2 linked regions of the Duganella zoogloeoides genome follow. The protein of the gene in region 1 interacts with the protein of each later gene in a pairwise test. Links are inferred from orthologs where the notes say so. Each region holds a gene or a part of one and is shown in the gene's direction. Other genes may lie near its edges.

What was found. The genes of interacting proteins can lie anywhere in the genome.
Region 2: the proteins of dnaA (region 1) and SR858_RS26625 interact in binary tests that used the Escherichia coli proteins (3 or more experiments, as listed by UniProt). The link is inferred for Duganella zoogloeoides from one-to-one orthologs.

Annotation. Positions count from the first base shown.
Region 1 is NZ_CP140152.1:6,288,505-6,291,636, reverse strand. What follows is about bases 256-3,132. They hold dnaA (chromosomal replication initiator protein DnaA), read left to right. Parts: upstream 256-920; coding sequence 921-2,345; downstream 2,346-3,132. Other genes in these bases: dnaN (DNA polymerase III subunit beta), read left to right, coding at 2,448-3,132; rpmH (50S ribosomal protein L34), read right to left, coding at 331-465; rnpA (ribonuclease P protein component), read right to left, coding at 256-294. Outside these bases: more of rnpA, read right to left, coding at 1-255. UniProt on the Escherichia coli protein: Plays an essential in the initiation and regulation of chromosomal replication. Binds in an ATP-dependent fashion to the origin of replication (oriC) to initiate formation of the DNA replication initiation complex once per cell cycle.
Region 2 is NZ_CP140152.1:6,066,277-6,069,408, reverse strand. What follows is about bases 13-2,816. They hold SR858_RS26625 (phosphoheptose isomerase), read left to right. Parts: upstream 13-1,018; coding sequence 1,019-1,615; downstream 1,616-2,816. Other genes in these bases: SR858_RS26610 (DUF3034 family protein), read right to left, coding at 2,806-2,816; SR858_RS26615 (peroxiredoxin family protein), read left to right, coding at 2,263-2,802; SR858_RS26620 (BON domain-containing protein), read left to right, coding at 1,608-2,258; SR858_RS26630 (YraN family protein), read left to right, coding at 564-938; SR858_RS26635 (penicillin-binding protein activator), read left to right, coding at 13-557. In the rest of the region: more of SR858_RS26635, read left to right, coding at 1-12; more of SR858_RS26610, read right to left, coding at 2,817-3,132. UniProt on the Escherichia coli protein: Required for the timely initiation of chromosomal replication via direct interactions with the DnaA initiator protein.

The DNA of each region.
Region 1 (3,132 bases):
GACCGGACGCGACAGGCGCACCACGCAATCGATGGCGGGCAAACCGGTAGTACGGAACAGCTCGCGTGTGATGCGCTTGATGGTATTGCGGGTGGCAGCGCGCGGCGCGAAGCGCTTGGCCGCCACGACGCCCAGCCGCGCATGCGGCAGGTTGTTCGGACAGGTGTAGAGCACGAAGTGCGCGCTTTTTTGAGTAGGGCGCAAACGAAAAACGGATGAAAATTCATCCGTTTTAACGATACGCCGAACGCGCGCGAAGTCGTGTGAACCTTCGCCTGTCGAGCCGCTTGAAATACAGCTTTCCACGCGATCAGCTAACAAGCAGCTGGCTTATACAGCCAGACGCTTGCGGCCTTTGGCGCGACGCGCGTTCAGCACTTGGCGGCCGCCACGGGTAGCCATGCGTGCGCGGAAGCCGTGGGTGCGCTTACGGCGCACAACGGATGGTTGGTAAGTACGTTTCATGTTGGTCTCGCTTAAAGCAGAAAAAAATGCAAAATCGGGTATGACAGCCCGTCAGTTTTTGGTGCCAATGACACTTCGCGCACCCATGCCAACGCTACGGCACAAGCTGGGTCCATCTCATCGCCCGCAATAATCCACGCTTACTCCATATTGACGTTCAAGTGAATAAACACGGAATACGGGCGGGGAACCCTGAATTATCAGCATTTTGATCCCCCTTGTCAACAACTGACGGCGGACTTTGGCCGCGCCGACCATGCCGGAAACGCGAAAAAACGCGTCGCGCCTGTGGATAACTTGTGCGGACGAGAGTAGAATAGCGCGTTACGTGTGAAAAACTTCGAAGTTGCCCACACCTTTATCCGCAGAATACGCAGTAAGAAATCACCGTTGTTTTTGTTACGACGCTCTTACTGCACACACGCTGCATACAGTAAGAAACGACAGTCGATTTCATGGAAAATTTCTGGCAGACCTGCTCCGCCCAGCTAGAGCTGGAGCTGACGCCGCAACAATTCAGTGCCTGGATCAAGCCGCTCATCCCCATCGATTACGAGGCGGGAAAGTTGCGCGTGGCCGCGCCCAACCGGTTCAAGCTCGACTGGGTGAAAACCCAGTTCGCCAGCCGCATCACCGCGCTGGCCTGCCAGTACTGGGAGCAACCGACCGAGGTGCAATTCATCCTCGATCCGCGCCTGTCCGCACCGAAAAAAGCCGCGACCACGGTCGCGCCCGTGCCCGATCACAACGGCGGCGTGCCCACCGGCGGCTCGCGCATGGCCACGGCCTCAGGCTCGTCCCTGCACGACCCGGTGCCATCGGTGCCGGAATTGCCGGCCAGCGCCCCGCCGCGCCGCGAGCAAAGCCGCATCAACACCGATCTGACGTTCGACAGTTTTGTGACCGGTAAGGCCAACCAGCTGGCGCGCGCAGCAGCGATCCAGGTGGCCAACAACCCGGGTGTGTCATACAACCCGCTGTTCTTCTACGGCGGCGTGGGCCTCGGTAAAACCCACTTGATTCACGCCATCGGCAACCAGGTGATGGCCGACCAGCCCGGAGCGAAGATCCGCTACATCCACGCAGAACAGTATGTTCGCGACGTAGTGACCGCTTACCAACGCAAGGGTTTCGACGACTTCAAGCATTACTACCACTCGCTGGACATGCTTTTGATCGATGATATTCAATTCTTCGGCGGCAAAAGCCGCACGCAGGAAGAATTCTTCTACGCGTTCGAAGCGCTGATCGCAGCCAAGAAGCAGATCATCATCACGTCCGACACGTACCCGAAAGAAATCACGGGCATGGACGACCGCCTGATTTCGCGTTTCGATTCCGGCCTGACGGTGGCGATCGAGCCGCCGGAGCTGGAAATGCGGGTGGCGATTCTGTTGAAGAAGGCAAAACAGGAAGGCGTGACCTTCTCGGACGACGTGGCGTTTTTTGTCGCCAAGCACCTGCGCTCGAATGTGCGCGAGCTCGAAGGCGCACTGCGCAAGATCCTGGCGTACTCGCGTTTCCACGGCAAGGACATCACCATCGACGTGGTGAAGGAAGCGCTGAAAGACTTGCTGTCGGTGCAGAACCGCCAGATTTCGGTGGAAAACATCCAGAAGACCGTGGCCGACTTCTTCAACATCAAGGTCGCGGACATGTATTCGAAGCGCCGTCCGGCCAACATCGCCCGGCCGCGCCAGATCGCCATGTACCTGGCCAAGGAACTGACGCAAAAAAGCTTGCCGGAAATTGGCGAACTGTTCGGCGGCCGCGACCACACCACCGTGCTGCACGCGGTGCGCAAAATCGCGCTGGACCGCACCAAGAACCCGGAATGCAACCACGAGCTGCACGTGCTCGAGCAGACCTTGAAAGGCTGATGCCGACAGAGTAGCGGAGCGACCGGTTTGCCATTATGATTCCAGCAACCGGCGCACTGCCAACCTTATAAAAAATTACATCTTTACTACTGAGGATAATCTATGCAATTGGTCAAAACCACCCGAGACACGCTTCTCCGGCCACTGCAGATCGTGAGTGGTATTGTCGAGCGTCGGCACACTATGCCGATTCTGGCCAATATCCTCATCCGCAAAGACGGCGAGAACGTTTCCTTCCTGTCCACCGACACGGAAGTACAAATCACCACCAATGCCGCCATCGGTTCCGGCGCTGAAGTGGCTGGTACCACCGTGGCTGCCCGCAAGCTGCTCGACATCCTGCGCGCCCTGCCCGAGTCCGGCGACGTCACGATGACCTTGCTGAACAAGCGCCTGACGGTACAGAGCGGTAAATCGCGCTTCGCCCTGCAAACCCTGGCTGCCGAAGAGTTCCCGACCGTGCAACAGGCCGAGACCTACAGCGCCAATGTGACCCTGCCGCAAAAAACCCTGAAGCACCTGTTTAACATGGTGCACTTCTCGATGGCCCAGCAAGACATCCGTTACTACCTGAACGGCCTGCTGCTGGTCCTCGATGGCAACAACGTGATTGCGGTCGCTACCGACGGTCACCGCCTGGCCTTCTGCCAGGTCGCCACCGAGCAGACCTTCGCGCGCCAGGAAGTGATCATTCCGCGCAAGACCATTATCGAACTGCAGCGCCTGCTGGAAGAGAACGACGAAACCGTCCAGCTCGACATCGCCGGCAACCAGGTCAAGCTGACCT
Region 2 (3,132 bases), 220 kb from region 1 along the record:
TGGTGCAATTGCGCGCGCGCCTGCAACAGGACCCGCCGGGCTTGCTGTTCTCGGCCATGGGCGCCGACCAGACGCGCCAACTGCGCGGCGCGCTGAACAGCGGCCTGGTGCATGAAGCGGACGAGCCGGTGATCAGCACCGCCGACGGCTTGCCGGCCAGTCCTGCCGCACCGGTCGCCCCCACCGGCTTTGCCGCCCTGCCGCTGTACGGCACCTCGGCGCTGAACGCTGGCGGCGGCATGAATTCGCCCACCAACGAACTCGACGGCGTGCGCCTGCTCGACCTGCCATGGCAGGTGCAGCGCGACCATCCGGCGGTGATGGTCTATCCGCACCCGGTACAAGCCGGCACGGCCGACATGGAACGCCTGTTTGCGCTGGGCATCGATGCCTACCGCGTGGCGCGCGAAGTCAGCCGCAAGCCGGCCGGCCGCTTCAGCATCGACGGTGTCACCGGACGCCTGACGGTGGACTTCGGCCAGGGCCCGGCCCGCTTTGAACGGGTGGAGCAGCCGGCCGTGTTCCAGCACGGCGTGCCGCAAGCCGTCCAGCAGTAACCAGCCATGGCGCCGCCCCGCGCGCCGAGCGGACGGCGCACCGCGCAACAGCAACTGGGCCAGCAAGGTGAAGACCGCGCGCTGGCCTACCTGGTGGCGCAGGGCCTGGTGCCGGTCGAACGCAATTTTCGCTGCAAGGCCGGCGAGATCGACCTGATCATGCGCCACGGCGCCCACCTGGTGTTCGTCGAAGTGCGGCGCCGGGCCCCGAGTAGCTTTGGCGGCGCGGCGGCCAGCGTCACCCATCACAAGCAGCAGCGGCTGGTCCACGCCGCCCAGTACTACCTGCTACGCCACCGCACTCCGCCACCGTGCCGCTTCGACCTGGTCGCCCTTGATGGCGATCAGCTGGAGTGGCTGCGCAATATCATTACGCTTTAAGCGCTTCTTCAGCGCAGATGTAAGCATTTTTAACAGGTCTTGTCCGGGGTTTCGGATGACTGCACTATAATCAGCACACTATGACAAATCAACGCATCCTGGCGCACTTCCACGAAAGTGCCGAACTGAAAATCCAATCGGCCACCGTGCTGGCGCCCCATATCGCCCAAGCCATCGACATGATGTTTGCGGCATTGTCTAACGGCAATAAGATTTTGGTGTGCGGCAACGGCGGCTCGGCTGCAGACGCCCAGCATTTCGCTGCCGAACTGGTGGGGCGCTTCGAACGCGAACGCTTCCCGCTGCCCGCCATTGCGCTCACCACCGACACGTCGATCCTGACGGCAGTGGCCAATGACTACAGCTACCGCGAAATCTTTTCCAAGCAGGTGCAGGCGTTTGGCCAGTCCGGCGACATCCTGCTGGCGTTTTCCACGTCCGGCAATTCGGGCAACGTGGTGGCTGCCATCGAAGCGGCGCTCGAGCGCGAAATGCGCATCGTGGCGCTGACCGGCAAGGGCGGCGGCGAGATCGGCAAGATGCTGACCGACGCCGACGTCCATATCTGCGTTCCGGCCGACCGTACCGCCCGCATCCAGGAAGTGCACCTGGTCTGCATCCACAGCATTTGCGACGGCATCGACGTCGCCCTATTCGGAGGAGATGTGAATGAGTAATTCCCGCACCATCTGGACCACGCTGAAACGCCCGCTTGCCATGAGCGTGCTGTGCCTGGCCACCGCCGCTACCCTGTCCGGTTGTGTGGCGCTGGTTGCCGGCGGCGCCATCACCGGCACGCTGGCCGCCTCCGACCGCCGCACGTTTGGTGCGCAAACCGAGGATACGTCGATCCAGTTCAAGGGTGCGAACAAGCTGCGCAATGTGCTCGGCAGCGATGCCCACGTCAACATCAACAGCTTCAACCGCCGCGTGCTGCTGTCCGGCGAAGTGCCCGACGATGCCGCCAAGGCCACTGCCGAGCGCGAAATGGCTTCGGTAGAAGGCGTGCTGTCGGTGATCAACGAGCTGGAAGTGGCCGGCCCCGCCAGCTACACCTCGCGCTCGAACGACACCATTATCACCGGCAAGGTCAAGGCCAGCCTGGTGGACGCCAAGGATATCTCGGCCAACTCCTACCAGGTGGTGACCGAGCGCGGCGTGGTCTTCCTGATGGGCCGCGTGACCCAGCGCGAAGGCCAGATCGGCGCCGATATCGCACGCGGCGTCTCGGGCGTGAGCAAGGTGGTCAAGGTCTTCGAATATATCTCTGAAGACGAATGGAAATCGTACCAGCCGAAGCCTAGCGGTTCGGCGCAATGATGCCATGAGCACGACCGCATCCGCCGCCGCATCGCCGGAATCCTCGCGCGCCTGGCTCAAGCCGCTGATCGCTGCCGTGGCGCTGGCCGTGATCGGCGCGGTAGCCTACGTCACGCTCAGCAAGCGCCCGGTGGCGCCCGAGGTCACGTTCGTCACCATCAAGGGCGAAAAGATCACGCCCGAAAGCCTGCAAGGCAAGGTGGTGATGGTTAATTTCTGGGCCACCTCGTGCACCACCTGCGTGGCCGAAATGCCGCAGATGGTCGAAACCTACAACAAGTTCAAGGACGACGGCCTGGAATTCGTGGCCGTGGCCATGAGCTACGACCCGCCCAACTACGTGGTCAACTACGCCGATACGCGTAAGCTGCCGTTCAAGGTGGCGCTCGACACCGACGGCTCGGCCGCCAAGGCCTACGGCGACGTCTCGATGACGCCCACCACCTTCGTCATCGCCAAGGATGGCAAAATCCTCAAGAAATACGTGGGGCAGCCCGATTTTCCCGCGCTGCACCAGTTGCTCTCCACCTCGCTCAAGGGCTAATTCTTAAAAGCCGGCCTGTACCGAGAGGTAAAGGCCGCGCTGGGTCTTCGGATTGAAGACCGTGATCTTGCCCAGATTCGCATACGCTGCCGTCACCGACACATGCTTGCTCGGGAACCACGCCACGAACGCATCGTAATACGCCTTTTCCGGATCGACGCCGAGGTTGTGCGGCTTGCGCCGGTACTCCGCGCCCACCGCCAGGTGGCGGTTGATCAGGTATGCGGCCGACACTTCCGGCATCACCTTGCGGCTGTCGCCCAGGTCGCCGCCGAAGCCCAATAAACCCATCTGGTTGGCCTTGGTGGCGCGCAGGGTCAGGTTCAGTAG